DNA from 4 places in the Bacillus altaicus genome. Region 1 is predicted to be linked to each of the others. Evidence: a T-box and tRNA genes for the amino acid it is inferred to sense, from the RefSeq annotation. Region 1 holds a T-box; the other regions hold tRNA genes.

What was found. A T-box is a leader RNA that pairs with one kind of tRNA and senses whether it is charged. The one in region 1 lies ahead of thrS (threonine--tRNA ligase), so its partner is inferred to be a tRNA-Thr.
Region 2: it encodes a tRNA-Thr, which carries the amino acid that the T-box ahead of thrS (threonine--tRNA ligase) is inferred to sense. The anticodon was not compared.
Region 3: it encodes a tRNA-Thr, which carries the amino acid that the T-box ahead of thrS (threonine--tRNA ligase) is inferred to sense. The anticodon was not compared.
Region 4: it encodes a tRNA-Thr, which carries the amino acid that the T-box ahead of thrS (threonine--tRNA ligase) is inferred to sense. The anticodon was not compared.

Annotation. Positions count from the first base shown of each region.
Region 1 covers NZ_CM143394.1:1,173,925-1,177,981, forward strand. The annotation lists gene dnaI (primosomal protein DnaI) at 1-417, shown strand, start outside; gene ytxC (putative sporulation protein YtxC) at 651-1,532, shown strand; T-box leader at 1,564-1,791, shown strand; gene thrS (threonine--tRNA ligase) at 1,840-3,777, shown strand; ribosomal protein L20 leader region at 3,984-4,057, shown strand, end outside.
Region 2 covers NZ_CM143394.1:4,880,216-4,884,272, reverse strand. The annotation lists rRNA gene ACE38F_RS25250 (23S ribosomal RNA) at 1-1,397, shown strand, start outside; rRNA gene rrf (5S ribosomal RNA) at 1,499-1,614, shown strand; tRNA gene ACE38F_RS25240 (tRNA-Asn) at 1,623-1,697, shown strand; tRNA gene ACE38F_RS25235 (tRNA-Ser) at 1,700-1,791, shown strand; tRNA gene ACE38F_RS25230 (tRNA-Glu) at 1,811-1,885, shown strand; tRNA gene ACE38F_RS25225 (tRNA-Val) at 1,891-1,966, shown strand; tRNA gene ACE38F_RS25220 (tRNA-Met) at 1,991-2,067, shown strand; tRNA gene ACE38F_RS25215 (tRNA-Met) at 2,125-2,201, shown strand; tRNA gene ACE38F_RS25210 (tRNA-Asp) at 2,205-2,280, shown strand; tRNA gene ACE38F_RS25205 (tRNA-Phe) at 2,290-2,365, shown strand; tRNA gene ACE38F_RS25200 (tRNA-Thr) at 2,380-2,455, shown strand; tRNA gene ACE38F_RS25195 (tRNA-Tyr) at 2,466-2,549, shown strand; tRNA gene ACE38F_RS25190 (tRNA-Trp) at 2,557-2,630, shown strand; tRNA gene ACE38F_RS25185 (tRNA-His) at 2,650-2,725, shown strand; tRNA gene ACE38F_RS25180 (tRNA-Gln) at 2,790-2,864, shown strand; tRNA gene ACE38F_RS25175 (tRNA-Gly) at 2,870-2,944, shown strand; tRNA gene ACE38F_RS25170 (tRNA-Cys) at 2,959-3,029, shown strand; tRNA gene ACE38F_RS25165 (tRNA-Leu) at 3,039-3,120, shown strand; gene ACE38F_RS25160 (YebC/PmpR family DNA-binding transcriptional regulator) at 3,385-4,057, shown strand, end outside.
Region 3 covers NZ_CM143394.1:862,821-866,877, reverse strand. The annotation lists partial or broken gene ACE38F_RS04535 (anti sigma factor C-terminal domain-containing protein) at 398-643, opposite strand; tRNA gene ACE38F_RS04530 (tRNA-Glu) at 769-840, opposite strand; tRNA gene ACE38F_RS04525 (tRNA-Ser) at 847-937, opposite strand; tRNA gene ACE38F_RS04520 (tRNA-Asn) at 944-1,018, opposite strand; tRNA gene ACE38F_RS04515 (tRNA-Ile) at 1,026-1,102, opposite strand; tRNA gene ACE38F_RS04510 (tRNA-Gly) at 1,109-1,179, opposite strand; tRNA gene ACE38F_RS04505 (tRNA-Lys) at 1,193-1,268, opposite strand; tRNA gene ACE38F_RS04500 (tRNA-Thr) at 1,279-1,354, opposite strand; tRNA gene ACE38F_RS04495 (tRNA-Phe) at 1,369-1,444, opposite strand; tRNA gene ACE38F_RS04490 (tRNA-Asp) at 1,459-1,534, opposite strand; tRNA gene ACE38F_RS04485 (tRNA-Met) at 1,538-1,614, opposite strand; tRNA gene ACE38F_RS04480 (tRNA-Ser) at 1,642-1,734, opposite strand; tRNA gene ACE38F_RS04475 (tRNA-Ile) at 1,752-1,828, opposite strand; tRNA gene ACE38F_RS04470 (tRNA-Met) at 1,832-1,908, opposite strand; tRNA gene ACE38F_RS04465 (tRNA-Ala) at 1,929-2,001, opposite strand; tRNA gene ACE38F_RS04460 (tRNA-Pro) at 2,016-2,089, opposite strand; tRNA gene ACE38F_RS04455 (tRNA-Arg) at 2,100-2,173, opposite strand; tRNA gene ACE38F_RS04450 (tRNA-Leu) at 2,177-2,265, opposite strand; tRNA gene ACE38F_RS04445 (tRNA-Gly) at 2,282-2,356, opposite strand; tRNA gene ACE38F_RS04440 (tRNA-Leu) at 2,386-2,466, opposite strand; tRNA gene ACE38F_RS04435 (tRNA-His) at 2,492-2,567, opposite strand; tRNA gene ACE38F_RS04430 (tRNA-Thr) at 2,578-2,653, opposite strand; tRNA gene ACE38F_RS04425 (tRNA-Val) at 2,658-2,733, opposite strand; rRNA gene rrf (5S ribosomal RNA) at 2,739-2,854, opposite strand; rRNA gene ACE38F_RS04415 (23S ribosomal RNA) at 2,957-4,057, opposite strand, start outside.
Region 4 covers NZ_CM143394.1:4,665,212-4,669,268, forward strand. The annotation lists gene ACE38F_RS24150 (DUF3965 domain-containing protein) at 1-1,033, opposite strand, end outside; gene ACE38F_RS24155 (CBS domain-containing protein) at 1,305-1,724, opposite strand; tRNA gene ACE38F_RS24160 (tRNA-Glu) at 1,856-1,927, opposite strand; tRNA gene ACE38F_RS24165 (tRNA-Asn) at 1,929-2,003, opposite strand; tRNA gene ACE38F_RS24170 (tRNA-Ile) at 2,009-2,085, opposite strand; tRNA gene ACE38F_RS24175 (tRNA-Trp) at 2,096-2,166, opposite strand; tRNA gene ACE38F_RS24180 (tRNA-Thr) at 2,170-2,245, opposite strand; tRNA gene ACE38F_RS24185 (tRNA-Phe) at 2,270-2,345, opposite strand; tRNA gene ACE38F_RS24190 (tRNA-Asp) at 2,355-2,430, opposite strand; tRNA gene ACE38F_RS24195 (tRNA-Met) at 2,433-2,509, opposite strand; tRNA gene ACE38F_RS24200 (tRNA-Ser) at 2,534-2,626, opposite strand; tRNA gene ACE38F_RS24205 (tRNA-Ser) at 2,689-2,781, opposite strand; tRNA gene ACE38F_RS24210 (tRNA-Ala) at 2,800-2,872, opposite strand; tRNA gene ACE38F_RS24215 (tRNA-Pro) at 2,888-2,961, opposite strand; tRNA gene ACE38F_RS24220 (tRNA-Arg) at 2,972-3,045, opposite strand; tRNA gene ACE38F_RS24225 (tRNA-Leu) at 3,049-3,137, opposite strand; tRNA gene ACE38F_RS24230 (tRNA-Gly) at 3,154-3,228, opposite strand; tRNA gene ACE38F_RS24235 (tRNA-Leu) at 3,258-3,338, opposite strand; tRNA gene ACE38F_RS24240 (tRNA-Lys) at 3,356-3,431, opposite strand; tRNA gene ACE38F_RS24245 (tRNA-Gln) at 3,436-3,510, opposite strand; tRNA gene ACE38F_RS24250 (tRNA-Tyr) at 3,523-3,606, opposite strand; tRNA gene ACE38F_RS24255 (tRNA-Val) at 3,615-3,690, opposite strand; rRNA gene rrf (5S ribosomal RNA) at 3,696-3,811, opposite strand; rRNA gene rrf (5S ribosomal RNA) at 3,890-4,005, opposite strand; rRNA gene ACE38F_RS24270 (23S ribosomal RNA) at 4,055-4,057, opposite strand, start outside.

The sequences.
Region 1 (4,057 bases):
AAAACGTATCTTTTAGGGGCAATTGCAAATGAGCTTGCGCGAAAGAAAATTAGTTCGATGCTCGTATACTTCCCTGAATTTTTACGTGAAATCAAAAGTTCGATTCAAGATAATTCGATTAGCGGAAAGATTGATGCTGTCAAACGTGTACAAGTATTAATGTTAGATGATATCGGGGCAGAAGCGATGTCAAGTTTTGTACGTGATGATGTACTCGGTGCAATCTTACAGTTCCGTATGTTGGAAAACTTACCGACGTTCTTTACATCTAACTTTGATTTCAAACAGTTGGAACATCATTTAACGTATACACAGCGCGGTGAAGCAGAAGAGATGAAAGCGGCCCGTATTATGGAACGAATTAAATATTTAGCGAAGCCAATCCCAATTGGCGGGAAGAACCGTCGTAATAAGTAAAGAGCGAGCTGAGAAGCTTGCTCTTTTTTATTTTAATCATTTTTTCAGAGTAGCTTGTATCATTTTTTTCTCCCTCCCTTAATATATATAAAATTAGCAAGCCATATCGAGTGGATGTTCTAACAATGGGAGATAGGTTTCTACTAAGAGTGAACTTCCATAGATCGGACTCTTATAGGATTTGTAACGTATAGATGCAATCCTTTAGAGCGGGGATAAAGGGGGGGACAAAAGTGATTGAAATTTGCTTCGAAGAAAAAAATGATGCTGTGCACGTATACAGACAACTAACGAAAAGAACGGAATCCTTATATAAGGAAACAAGTGTATATTTAAACGAACAAAAGGTTGTTATCCATATACCATTATGTGAATCGAATTATATTGAAAAGATTTTATTGCCAGTATTACTATATTTCATTATGAATGTGAAACAAAATGAATGGATTCACACCATTTTAAAGGAAAAGTTTTTTTATGAAGAACAAGAAGAGTGCTATCAAATATTGCATATGGCACATGAGATTTTAAAGGAAAGAAGAAAAGGAGTAGCTCGTGATTTAACACGTCAAAAATTTGAATCTTATATTGCGTCGTCTTTGAATGATTGGCTTTGTGATCCGCTCTCATTCTCGTTTTCATCATACGTTCGTTTTCGTCTTCGTACATATAGGGAAATGATAGCTAGGCTTGCTGAAGTTGCAATTGATGAGTATAAGATGGAGCAGGAATATCAAATGTTCATTGAGACACTTCGCCAACAAGTAAGTAGCCGGAAATCACGTTTGTCCTGTGTGCATCTTATTTTTGATGAAAGTTTTATTTTCTATGATGATAAAGGTAGACGTTTAAAACAGGATAAATTGGTTCAATATATAGATGAAGAATTATTAAAGAAACAGGATGTATATATTGATACGAAAGTAATTGCACCACTTCTTTCTATTTCGCCGAAAAAGATTTATTTATATACGAAAGAACAAGATCATAATATGATTATTACTTTGCGAAATGTATTTCAGGAACGAGTGCAACTACATGGATTACATGAATTTGAGCGCAACGTGAAAAATTTAAAAAATAAAGGTAACGCCCTTGATTTTCTAAGTTTTTGAGCATATAATTACCTACATAAATGAAATATATCGAAATGTTATGATGAGGACATGGGTAGTTTTCTACGATTTTCAGAGAGGGAAGCCTTAGGGTGCGAGCTTCCTATTACGGGATTATTACTTACCACCTCTAAACTTTAGCAGTGAACGTTTTTCTAGTAATTGCTAACGGACAACACCGTTATGTTGAACTTGAGCAATTAACAATAAGGTTAATTGGAACAAGGGTGGAACCACGAATTCAACACTCGTCCCTTTTTATGGGATGAGTGTTTTTTATTTTGAAAAAAAAGAGGAGTGACCAGTGATGGCAGATGTAGTTAAAATTACTTTCCCTGATGGAGCTGTGAAGGAGTTTCCAAAAGGAGTAACAACTGAAGAAATCGCAGCTTCTATTAGCCCAGGCTTAAAGAAAAAAGCTGTGGCTGGAAAATTAAACGATGAGATGATCGACCTTGTTACACCAATCGAAGAAGATGGTGCAGTTTCTATTATTACATTAGACTCTGAAGATGGCTTATATATTTTACGCCATTCAACAGCTCACCTTTTAGCACAAGCGTTAAAACGTATATATAAAGATGTTAAGCTTGAGCTTGGCATTGGTCCAGTAATCGAAAATGGCTTCTACTACGATATTGATATGGAAGAAGCAATTACAGTTGAAGACTTCAAAAAAATCGAAAAAGAAATGCAAAAAATCGTGAACGAAAACTTAGAAATCGTTCGTCATGAAGTACCACGTGCAGAAGCACTTCGTCGCTTTGAAGAAATCGGCGATGAGTTAAAATTAGATTTAATTAACGATCTTCCAGAAGATGCAGTTATTTCAATCTATGAGCAAGGCGAATTCTTCGACCTTTGTCGTGGTGTTCACCTTCCATCTACAGGGAAAATTAAAGTGTTTAAATTATTAAGTGTTGCTGGTGCTTACTGGCGCGGCGATAGCAATAATAAAATGTTACAACGTATTTACGGTACTGGATTCGTTAAGAAAGCAGAATTAGATGAGCACTTACTTATGCTTGAAGAAGCGAAAGAGCGCGATCACCGTAAATTAGGTAAAGAGTTAAAACTATTTACTAATAGCCAAAAAGTAGGACAAGGTTTACCACTTTGGTTACCAAAAGGTGCAACAATTCGCCGTATTATCGAGCGTTATATCGTTGATAAAGAAGCAAGCTTAGGCTATGATCACGTATACACTCCAGTATTAGGAAGTAGAGAGCTTTATGAAACTTCTGGTCACTGGAACCATTACCGTGATGGCATGTTCCCATCAATGGAAATGGATAATGAAGAGTTAGTTCTTCGTCCAATGAACTGCCCTCACCATATGATGGTTTATAAAAATGATATTCACAGCTACCGTGAATTACCAATCCGTATTGCGGAACTTGGAACAATGCACCGCTATGAAATGTCTGGAGCATTATCTGGATTACAACGTGTACGCGGAATGACTTTAAATGATGCGCACATTTTCGTTCGTCCAGATCAAATTAAAGAAGAATTAAAACGTGTTGTAAACTTAACGTTAGAAGTGTACAAAGATTTCGGTTTAGAAAACTATTCATTCCGTCTATCTTATCGTGACCCAGCAGATACTAAAAAGTATTATGCTGATGATGAGATGTGGGAAAAAGCACAAGGTATGTTAAAAGAAGCTATGGATGAAATGGGTCTTGATTACTATGAAGCTGAAGGTGAAGCGGCATTCTATGGTCCAAAACTTGATGTTCAAGTTCGTACTGCACTTGGAAAAGACGAAACACTTTCAACTGTACAATTAGACTTCTTACTTCCAGAACGCTTTGAATTAACTTACGTTGGTGAAGACGGTAAACAACATCGTCCAGTTGTAATTCACCGTGGTGTTGTATCAACTATGGAACGTTTCGTAGCCTTCTTAATTGAAGAATACAAAGGCGCATTCCCAACTTGGTTAGCTCCAGTTCAGGCGCAAGTAATTCCAGTTTCTCCGCAAGTACATTTAGACTATGCGAAGAAAGTACAAGATGAATTACGACGTGCTGGTATCCGTGTTGAAGTAGACACTCGTGAAGAGAAAATTGGTTACAAAATCCGTGAAGCACAAATGCAAAAGATTCCGTACATGCTTGTAGTAGGTGACAATGAAGTTACTGAAAATGGCGTTAACGTACGTAAATATGGGGAACAAAAATCAGAAACAATCGCATTAGATGCGTTTGTTGACATGATTAAAGTAGAAGGAAAACGATAAGAAAGAGCCGCGGTATACCGCGGCTCTTTTATATATTATAAAAAAGAAAATCTAGAAAAAATAACCAAACAATACTTATCATAAAAAAGTATTGCAAGTATGCTGGTTGTTTGTTACAATGTTTCTTGTTGTTAGTAAAACACATCGCGTCTTCTTGACAGACGTCATGTCCTATGATAAACTCATCAAGGATAATAGAATATGGTTTTGACAAGTAGAAGCACCCGCTTCTCACCTGATGGACGCATTCGCAGTTAGCAGGTAAATGTATTTCTTACTA
Region 2 (4,057 bases), 1.4 Mb from region 1:
TTAGGCTGATAAGTAGGCAAATCCGCTTATCGTGAAGGCTGAGCTGTGATGGGGAAGCTCCTTATGGAGCGAAGTCTTTGATTCCCCGCTGCCAAGAAAAGCTTCTAGCGAGATAAAAGGTGCCTGTACCGCAAACCGACACAGGTAGGCGAGGAGAGAATCCTAAGGTGTGCGAGAGAACTCTGGTTAAGGAACTCGGCAAAATGACCCCGTAACTTCGGAGAAGGGGTGCTTTCTTAACGGAAAGCCGCAGTGAATAGGCCCAAGCGACTGTTTAGCAAAAACACAGGTCTCTGCGAAGCCGTAAGGCGAAGTATAGGGGCTGACACCTGCCCGGTGCTGGAAGGTTAAGGAGAGGGGTTAGCGTAAGCGAAGCTCTGAACTGAAGCCCCAGTAAACGGCGGCCGTAACTATAACGGTCCTAAGGTAGCGAAATTCCTTGTCGGGTAAGTTCCGACCCGCACGAAAGGTGTAACGATTTGGGCACTGTCTCAACCAGAGACTCGGTGAAATTATAGTACCTGTGAAGATGCAGGTTACCCGCGACAGGACGGAAAGACCCCGTGGAGCTTTACTGTAGCCTGATATTGAATTTTGGTACAGTTTGTACAGGATAGGCGGGAGCCATTGAAACCGGAGCGCTAGCTTCGGTGGAGGCGCTGGTGGGATACCGCCCTGACTGTATTGAAATTCTAACCTACGGGTCTTATCGACCCGGGAGACAGTGTCAGGTGGGCAGTTTGACTGGGGCGGTCGCCTCCTAAAGTGTAACGGAGGCGCCCAAAGGTTCCCTCAGAATGGTTGGAAATCATTCGTAGAGTGCAAAGGCATAAGGGAGCTTGACTGCGAGACCTACAAGTCGAGCAGGGACGAAAGTCGGGCTTAGTCGATCCGGTGGTTCCGCATGGAAGGGCCATCGCTCAACGGATAAAAGCTACCCCGGGGATAACAGGCTTATCTCCCCCAAGAGTCCACATCGACGGGGAGGTTTGGCACCTCGATGTCGGCTCATCGCATCCTGGGGCTGTAGTCGGTCCCAAGGGTTGGGCTGTTCGCCCATTAAAGCGGTACGCGAGCTGGGTTCAGAACGTCGTGAGACAGTTCGGTCCCTATCCGTCGTGGGCGCAGGAAATTTGAGAGGAGCTGTCCTTAGTACGAGAGGACCGGGATGGACGCACCGCTGGTGTACCAGTTGTTCTGCCAAGGGCATAGCTGGGTAGCTATGTGCGGAAGGGATAAGTGCTGAAAGCATCTAAGCATGAAGCCCCCCTCAAGATGAGATTTCCCATAGCGTAAGCTAGTAAGATCCCTGAAAGATGATCAGGTTGATAGGTTCGAGGTGGAAGCATGGTGACATGTGGAGCTGACGAATACTAATAGATCGAGGACTTAACCATATAATATGAAGCTAATGTTATCTAGTTTTGAGAGAATATAAAAAACTTATTGACTTTCTAAGTGAATCAAGTATAATAATGTTTGTCTCAAGCGAATATAGTCTGGTAATGATGGCAGAGAGGTCACACCCGTTCCCATACCGAACACGGAAGTTAAGCTCTCTAGCGCCGATGGTAGTTGGGACCTTGTCCCTGTGAGAGTAGGACGTTGCCAGGCAATATTATTCCGCAGTAGCTCAGCGGTAGAGCTATCGGCTGTTAACCGATCGGTCGTAGGTTCGATTCCTACCTGCGGAGCCATTGGAGAGCTGTCCGAGTTGGCCGAAGGAGCACGATTGGAAATCGTGTATACGTCACAAGCGTATCAAGGGTTCGAATCCCTTGCTCTCCGCCATAAGCATTTTATAATATTTGGCCCGTTGGTCAAGTGGTTAAGACACCGCCCTTTCACGGCGGTAACACGGGTTCGAATCCCGTACGGGTCACCACTTTTGGAGGATTAGCTCAGCTGGGAGAGCACCTGCCTTACAAGCAGGGGGTCGGCGGTTCGATCCCGTCATCCTCCACCATATAAATTATATGAATAATATTGTCGCGGGGTGGAGCAGTACGGTAGCTCGTCGGGCTCATAACCCGAAGGTCGCAGGTTCAAATCCTGTCCCCGCAACCAAACATTTTCGTAATGTGGTTGCTAACACTTATCATATAATTATATAAATAATATTATCGCGGGGTGGAGCAGTACGGTAGCTCGTCGGGCTCATAATCCGAAGGTCGCAGGTTCAAATCCTGTCCCCGCAACCAAATGGTCCCGTGGTGTAGTGGTTAACATGCCTGCCTGTCACGCAGGAGATCGCCGGTTCGACCCCGGTCGGGACCGCCATTTTAATAAGGCTCGGTAGCTCAGTCGGTAGAGCAGAGGACTGAAAATCCTCGTGTCGGCGGTTCGATTCCGTCCCGAGCCACCATTTTAATAAAATATGCCGGCTTAGCTCAATTGGTAGAGCAACTGACTTGTAATCAGTAGGTTGGGGGTTCAAGTCCTCTAGCCGGCACCATGTAAGTTTCGGAGGGGTAGCGAAGTGGCTAAACGCGGCGGACTGTAAATCCGCTCCTTTGGGTTCGGCAGTTCGAATCTGCCCCCCTCCACCAGTTATATAGGGGCATAGTTTAAAGGTAGAACTGAGGTCTCCAAAACCTCCAGTGTGGGTTCAATTCCTACTGCCCCTGCCAAATATATAAACACAACATGGCGGTTGTGGCGAAGTGGTTAACGCACCGGATTGTGGCTCCGGCATTCGTGGGTTCAATTCCCATCAGTCGCCCCATTTTTATTTTTTAAAATTACAAATAAATTAATGGATACTTACATATAATTAAGTAAAACTTCGGTGGGCTATAGCCAAGCGGTAAGGCAACGGACTTTGACTCCGTCATGCGCTGGTTCGAATCCAGCTAGCCCAGCCATTTTTGCGGAAGTAGTTCAGTGGTAGAATACAACCTTGCCAAGGTTGGGGTCGCGGGTTCGAATCCCGTCTTCCGCTCCATTTTAACTTCATATGGCGGCATAGCCAAGTGGTAAGGCAGAGGTCTGCAAAACCTTTACCACCGGTTCAAATCCGGTTGCCGCCTTTATTTTATGCCGATGTGGCGGAATTGGCAGACGCGCACGACTCAAAATCGTGTTCCTTCGGGAGTGTCGGTTCGACCCCGACCATCGGTATCGGTGAATTAAAAAAGACCCTAACAGAAATGTTAGGGTTTTTTTTGTTAAATTATGCTATGTGATTCTAAAATTCGTAATAAACTTAGGAATTCATGTATAATATAACTTGTCGAAAGAACAAAATGATAATGATTTATATTATGTCTGTAATATGAATCAAAAATGAACTTTTTATATTTCTTTTAAAAATGTGTTGAATACACATTATATTTCATATTAATATTTTTATGTAGATTTAAAATGGGAAAGAGAGTGGAAAGTATGGGCCGTAAATGGAACAATATTAAAGAAAAAAAAGCATCAAAAGATGCAAATACAAGCCGTATATATGCGAAATTTGGACGTGAAATTTATGTGGCAGCAAAACAAGGCGAGCCAGATCCAGAATCAAACCAAACGTTAAGAGTTGTATTAGAACGTGCGAAAACATACAACGTGCCAAGAACAATTATTGACCGTGCGATTGAAAAGGCAAAAGGCGGTTCAGAAGAAAACTATGACGAGCTTCGTTATGAAGGCTTTGGACCAAACGGATCTATGGTAATTGTAGATACACTGACAAATAACGTAAACCGTACTGCAGCAGATGTACGGGCTGCATTTAGCAAAAACAGTGGTAACATGGGTGTAAATGGTTCTGTGGCTTACATGTTTGATGCGACAGCTGTTATCGGTCTTGAAGGTAAAACGTCAGATGAAGTTCTTGAAATCTTAATGGAAGCAGATGTAGATGCACGTGACATTCTAGAAGAAGAAGATTCTGTTATCGTTTATGCTGAACCTGATCAGTTCCATTCAGTACAATCTGCACTTAAAGGTGCTGGTGTTGAAGAATTTACAGTTGCAGAATTAACAATGCTTGCACAAAGTGATGTAGAACTTCCTGAAGATGCTCAAGTACAATTTGAAAAAATGGTTGATGCATTAGAAGATT
Region 3 (4,057 bases), 310 kb from region 1:
TTAAGTAAGTAATTAAAATACTAATTTAATGTTGTTTAACTTCTTTACATACATATTGTAGCATGGATTATTGTGAATTACTTCACAAATTATGACCTAATTGTGAACTTTTTCACATAGAGTGTAAACTTATCAGGTTAGGTGTGGAATCCATACCAATTTAGGGATTTTGATTAGATTGTGAACGAGTTTTTCTTACACATACCCCGGTAAGTGAAATTATATCGACGATTATTTAAATATATCAACGATTTTTGGGATATATCTATCGTAACTCAAAATATATCAACGATTCGACAAGGTATATCGACTTACCGACAAAACCCGACAACATTAGCCCCATAAAAAAACTGCCTCCAATAGATCACCTATTTAGAGACAGCTTCTTCTATTTATACTATTTGTTTTCCGCAGTAGCTCCTAATATAGCCGCTTTTACGTAATTTTGACCGTTTAATTTTTGTAAATCCGCAGCCGTTCCTGTTACGACTACTCCAATGACTTTTACATCTTGCTCACTTGGTTTTGTTTTCTTTCCTTTTAGGTAGTCATATATACGCTTATATTCCTCATAATACTTTCCCTTTTGATCTAAACCATTTTGAATTGCTAAAAGGAAATCTTTTTCTGTTCCATTTCCAAATCTTTCTATTAGTTAGACGATTCAAATAGAAAAAAGTATACAAAAATCCATAAAAAAATAGACTATCCAAAGTCCACTTTTATACAACAAAAAAGAGATAGCAGATTATGCTATCTCTTTTAGTATGACCCGTACGGGATTCGAACCCGTGTTACCGCCGTGAAAGGGCGGTGTCTTAACCACTTGACCAACGGGCCAAAATATGGCAGAGAAGAAGGGATTCGAACCCTCGCACCGCGTTTGCGATCTACTCCCTTAGCAGGGGAGCCCCTTGAGCCACTTGGGTACTTCTCTATAGTATGGCTCCGCAGGTAGGACTCGAACCTACGACCGATCGGTTAACAGCCGATAGCTCTACCACTGAGCTACTGCGGAATAATTATGGTGGGCCTAAATGGACTCGAACCATCGACCTCACGCTTATCAGGCGTGCGCTCTAACCAGCTGAGCTATAGGCCCATAAAAAGCGGGTGAAGAGAATCGAACTCTCGACCAGAGCTTGGAAGGCTCTTGTTTTACCACTAAACTACACCCGCATTAAATTAAAAATGGTGAGCCATGAAGGATTCGAACCTTCGACCCTCTGATTAAAAGTCAGATGCTCTACCAACTGAGCTAATGGCTCATTTTGAAAGTGGTGCCGGCTAGAGGACTTGAACCCCCAACCTACTGATTACAAGTCAGTTGCTCTACCAATTGAGCTAAGCCGGCTTGCGATTTCAAAATGGTGGCTCGGGACGGAATCGAACCGCCGACACGAGGATTTTCAGTCCTCTGCTCTACCGACTGAGCTACCGAGCCTTTATGTAAAAAAATGGCGGTCCCGACCGGGGTCGAACCGGCGATCTCCTGCGTGACAGGCAGGCATGTTAACCACTACACCACGGGACCATTTGGTTGCGGGGACAGGATTTGAACCTGCGACCTTCGGGTTATGAGCCCGACGAGCTACCGTACTGCTCCACCCCGCGATGATATAATATTTAATTTAGAAAAAATGGAGGAGGTAGAGGGATTCGAACCCCCGCGCGACTCTCGCCGCCTGTCGGTTTTCAAGACCGATCCCTTCAGCCGAACTTGGGTATACCTCCAAGATATGAACTTTGAGTGGTGGACCTTGTAGGACTCGAACCTACGACCGGACGGTTATGAGCCGTCTGCTCTAACCAGCTGAGCTAAAGGTCCTTATGGTAGCGGCGGAGGGGATCGAACCCCCGACCTCACGGGTATGAACCGTACGCTCTAGCCAGCTGAGCTACACCGCCATAAGTGATATTCAAATAAGTGGAGCCTAGCGGGATCGAACCGCTGACCTCCTGCGTGCAAGGCAGGCGCTCTCCCAGCTGAGCTAAGGCCCCATATTTTGAAAAAATCGGGAAGACAGGATTTGAACCTGCGACCCCCTGGTCCCAAACCAGGTGCTCTACCAAGCTGAGCCACTTCCCGTTAATAAAAACGCGCCCGAGAGGAGTCGAACCCCTAACCTCTTGATCCGTAGTCAAACGCTCTATCCAATTGAGCTACGGGCGCATATGGTGCCGAGGGCGGGGGTCGAACCCGCACGGTGGTCACCCACCGCAGGATTTTAAGTCCTGTGCGTCTGCCTGTTCCGCCACCCCGGCATGTCATATTGAAAATTGGAGCGGAAGACGGGATTCGAACCCGCGACCCCAACCTTGGCAAGGTTGTATTCTACCACTGAACTACTTCCGCAAGACATGTATGAGTTATTTTATTAAAAGTGCGGGTGAAGGGAGTCGAACCCCCACGCCAAAGGCGCTAGATCCTAAGTCTAGTGCGTCTGCCAATTCCGCCACACCCGCATATTATATATTTCAAAAGAAAAAATGGGGCGACTGATGGGAATTGAACCCACGAGTGCCGGAGCCACAATCCGGTGCGTTAACCACTTCGCCACAACCGCCATGATTTTCTGGTGCCGACTAGAGGACTTGAACCCCCAACCTACTGATTACAAGTCAGTTGCTCTACCAATTGAGCTAAGTCGGCTAAATGGTGGAGGATGACGGGATCGAACCGCCGACCCCCTGCTTGTAAGGCAGGTGCTCTCCCAGCTGAGCTAATCCTCCGAATTGCCTGGCAACGTCCTACTCTCACAGGGACAAGGTCCCAACTACCATCGGCGCTAGAGAGCTTAACTTCCGTGTTCGGTATGGGAACGGGTGTGACCTCTCTGCCATCATTACCAGACTGTATTCATTTAAGACAAGAATTATCATAACTTATTCGACATTTAAAGTCAATAAGTTTTTTATATTCTCTCAAAACTAGATAACATTAGCTTCATATTATATGGTTAAGTCCTCGATCTATTAGTATTCGTCAGCTCCACATGTCACCATGCTTCCACCTCGAACCTATCAACCTGATCATCTTTCAGGGATCTTACTAGCTTACGCTATGGGAAATCTCATCTTGAGGGGGGCTTCATGCTTAGATGCTTTCAGCACTTATCCCTTCCGCACATAGCTACCCAGCTATGCCCTTGGCAGAACAACTGGTACACCAGCGGTGCGTCCATCCCGGTCCTCTCGTACTAAGGACAGCTCCTCTCAAATTTCCTGCGCCCACGACGGATAGGGACCGAACTGTCTCACGACGTTCTGAACCCAGCTCGCGTACCGCTTTAATGGGCGAACAGCCCAACCCTTGGGACCGACTACAGCCCCAGGATGCGATGAGCCGACATCGAGGTGCCAAACCTCCCCGTCGATGTGGACTCTTGGGGGAGATAAGCCTGTTATCCCCGGGGTAGCTTTTATCCGTTGAGCGATGGCCCTTCCATGCGGAACCACCGGATCACTAAGCCCGACTTTCGTCCCTGCTCGACTTGTAGGTCTCGCAGTCAAGCTCCCTTATGCCTTTGCACTCTACGAATGATTTCCAACCATTCTGAGGGAACCTTTGGGCGCCTCCGTTACACTTTAGGAGGCGACCGCCCCAGTCAAACTGCCCACCTGACACTGTCTCCCGGGTCGATAAGACCCGTAGGTTAGAATTTCAATACAGTCAGGGCGGTATCCCACCAGCGCCTCCACCGAAGCTAGCGCTCCGGTTTCAATGGCTCCCGCCTATCCTGTACAAACTGTACCAAAATTCAATATCAGGCTACAGTAAAGCTCCACGGGGTCTTTCCGTCCTGTCGCGGGTAACCTGCATCTTCACAGGTACTATAATTTCACCGAGTCTCTGGTTGAGACAGTGCCCAAATCGTTACACCTTTCGTGCGGGTCGGAACTTACCCGACAAGGAATTTCGCTACCTTAGGACCGTTATAGTTACGGCCGCCGTTTACTGGGGCTTCAGTTCAGAGCTTCGCTTACGCTAACCCCTCTCCTTAACCTTCCAGCACCGGGCAGGTGTCAGCCCCTATACTTCGCCTTACGGCTTCGC
Region 4 (4,057 bases), 1.6 Mb from region 1:
TTTTAAGAAATAGTTTAAAGAATGATGGTAAACAATCATGTAATTGTATAAATATATAATTGCGTAGTATTTCTTCTTTGTATTCAATCCCCTTACAAATATACAGTAATTCTTCACAATAATATGCATGCTGTGGCACTTGGATCATTTCGAAAAATGGTACATATGATAGTAACTTTCCAATAAAATGACCATACCGATCCATTACCCCTATCGTCATATGCTCCATCATTTCTTTCATCACATATAAATAATCATCTACATGAGTTGTCTTTAAAGGATCTAATCGATCGGAAATTTGAGAAAGTACAGCTCTTTGACAAGCTAAAACTGCTTGACTAGGTCCATAATATGATAGGAAGTCTGTACACTTACGATACTTTCGTAATAAGTCATGTGTATATAAATCATACACAAAAGTATTACAATACATTGCCAGACTCATCATATCACTATTTAATTGCTCTTTTGATAGTGTTTTCGCTCGCTTACACATATAAAAAAATGTAAATTCCAATACTTCTTTATGAGATAATAGATGTTTGCAATCTGTTATACATTTCTCATTAAATTTAACTCGATCCCAAATTTCTACATCCTCATCTGTTAATTCACCAATACGATATTTAATAATTAAATAGTTTAAAGCAACTGCTTTCGTCAAAAGATCCCATGTTTCATACTCCAATGAAGTTTGGACAAATTCAGCTAGCCCTTGGGTTATCATAAAAGCATTCGCCTCTTCATACCAACCAATCTCTTGACATAAACGAAGAATACGTACTAGAGTTGGAATTTCATCTTTATGAAACTGCGGTAAATTTTTTACTTTATTCATGCCATATACGATACACGCAGCTAAATTTTCTTCTTTATAAAATTCTTTTTCTTTCCATACTAATATAGTTCGCTCTTTCCCTTCACCTTTTGGATGACAAGGTACAAGCAAAGAAAATAACTCAGCGAAATTATTTGGTTCTATATATGTATCTGTAACCAAATTCCAATTTGGATCGCCCTGTACAGCCCTCATATAATTCCCCTTCCCTTTGTATCTATGTAGGAAATATTAATTCATTATTACATCATTAACAATAAATATTGTTATATTCAAAATCTCTCATAATACTTATATCTCTCAGTATATCATTTTTTCTCTTATTAAAAATTAGGAATGACAAATTTAAAAAAACTGTCAAAAATATTGACTCTATACTTATTATATAATGTCTCAGATACATCACGCTAACATATTAGTTTAATCCATATATGCTAGAATAATGTATCTGATCTTTATACATAATTTATTCCGTATGCACCGAGATTTCACTTAAAGCAAACCCTGCTTGATCATCTGCTGATTTTCTTATAGCTAAATCACCTAGTGCTAGCATCCCAACAAATTGACCGCTCTCAACTACTGGTAACCGTCTAATTTGATATTGTGCCATTAATTCTGTAGCTTTTTCAATAGGATCATCTGGAGAAACTGAAACAATGTTTGTTGTCATTACATTTGTAATTTGATTAGATCCAGGATGTTTTTCAGCAATCCCACGAACAACTAAGTCTCGATCAGTAACAAGCCCAACTACTTGTTGATTTTCAATAACAGGAATCAATCCAACCGATTCTTCCTTCATTTTTACAGCCGCCTCATATACATTGTCTAATGGGGTACAATGTACGATATGAGTACTCATAAGTTCTCTAACTTGTGTCATTTTTCCTCTCCTCCTTTTAATACATACCATAGCTTTTCCTAAATCCCTTTATTTATTTGAGGAAAATAAGGTAATAAAAAGAGGCTTATACATAATAAAAAAGAGTCAGCAATATGCTGACTCTTTTTTTATGACCCGTACGGGATTCGAACCCGTGTTACCGCCGTGAAAGGGCGGTGTCTTAACCACTTGACCAACGGGCCATGGCTCCGCAGGTAGGACTCGAACCTACGACCGATCGGTTAACAGCCGATAGCTCTACCACTGAGCTACTGCGGAATATATGGTGGGCCTAAATGGACTCGAACCATCGACCTCACGCTTATCAGGCGTGCGCTCTAACCAGCTGAGCTATAGGCCCATATAATTTACAGGGGCAGTAGGAATTGAACCCACACTGGAGGTTTTGGAGACCTCAGTTCTACCTTTAAACTATGCCCCTAAATGGTGCCGGCTAGAGGACTTGAACCCCCAACCTACTGATTACAAGTCAGTTGCTCTACCAATTGAGCTAAGCCGGCATAAATAAAAAAAAATAAAAAAAATGGTGGCTCGGGACGGAATCGAACCGCCGACACGAGGATTTTCAGTCCTCTGCTCTACCGACTGAGCTACCGAGCCAACATAAAATGGCGGTCCCGACCGGGGTCGAACCGGCGATCTCCTGCGTGACAGGCAGGCATGTTAACCACTACACCACGGGACCATTGGTTGCGGGGACAGGATTTGAACCTGCGACCTTCGGGTTATGAGCCCGACGAGCTACCGTACTGCTCCACCCCGCGACGATATTATGTTTTAAAAATAAATGGAGGAGGTAGAGGGATTCGAACCCCCGCGCGACTCTCGCCGCCTGTCGGTTTTCAAGACCGATCCCTTCAGCCGAACTTGGGTATACCTCCATGAAGGAAAAAATTAATATCTTATTCATTTTTATATGTAACTAAACCACTTTTTAAAAAAATGGAGGAGGTAGAGGGATTCGAACCCCCGCGCGACTCTCGCCGCCTGTCGGTTTTCAAGACCGATCCCTTCAGCCGAACTTGGGTATACCTCCGACATATAAAAAATAAAGTGGAGCCTAGCGGGATCGAACCGCTGACCTCCTGCGTGCAAGGCAGGCGCTCTCCCAGCTGAGCTAAGGCCCCATGTTTTTGGGAAAATCGGGAAGACAGGATTTGAACCTGCGACCCCCTGGTCCCAAACCAGGTGCTCTACCAAGCTGAGCCACTTCCCGTTAATAAAAGCGCGCCCGAGAGGAGTCGAACCCCTAACCTCTTGATCCGTAGTCAAACGCTCTATCCAATTGAGCTACGGGCGCATATGGTGCCGAGGGCGGGGGTCGAACCCGCACGGTGGTCACCCACCGCAGGATTTTAAGTCCTGTGCGTCTGCCTGTTCCGCCACCCCGGCATGTCATATTGAAAATTGGAGCGGAAGACGGGATTCGAACCCGCGACCCCAACCTTGGCAAGGTTGTATTCTACCACTGAACTACTTCCGCAAGACATGTATGAGATATTTTATTAAAAGTGCGGGTGAAGGGAGTCGAACCCCCACGCCAAAGGCGCCAGATCCTAAGTCTGGTGCGTCTGCCAATTCCGCCACACCCGCATATTTTTTTAAGAAAATGGTGAGCCATGAAGGATTCGAACCTTCGACCCTCTGATTAAAAGTCAGATGCTCTACCAACTGAGCTAATGGCTCTTAATGGCTGGGCTAGCTGGATTCGAACCAGCGCATGACGGAGTCAAAGTCCGTTGCCTTACCGCTTGGCTATAGCCCAATAATTAAGAAATGGTGGAGGGGGGCAGATTCGAACTGCCGAACCCAAAGGAGCGGATTTACAGTCCGCCGCGTTTAGCCACTTCGCTACCCCTCCGACATATATGGTGGAGGATGACGGGATCGAACCGCCGACCCCCTGCTTGTAAGGCAGGTGCTCTCCCAGCTGAGCTAATCCTCCATTTTGCCTGGCAACGTCCTACTCTCACAGGGACAAGGTCCCAACTACCATCGGCGCTAGAGAGCTTAACTTCCGTGTTCGGTATGGGAACGGGTGTGGCCTCTCTGCCATCATTACCAGACTATATTCATTTGAGACAAACATTGTTATACTTGATTCACTTATAAAGTCAATAAGTTTTTTATATTCTCTCGTTTTTGCTTGGCGACGTCCTACTCTCACAGGGACAAGGTCCCAACTACCATCGGCGCTAGAGAGCTTAACTTCCGTGTTCGGTATGGGAACGGGTGTGACCTCTCTGCCATCGTCACCAAACTATTGAAGGCATATTCCTTCAATACTAGATAACATTGCTTCATATTATATG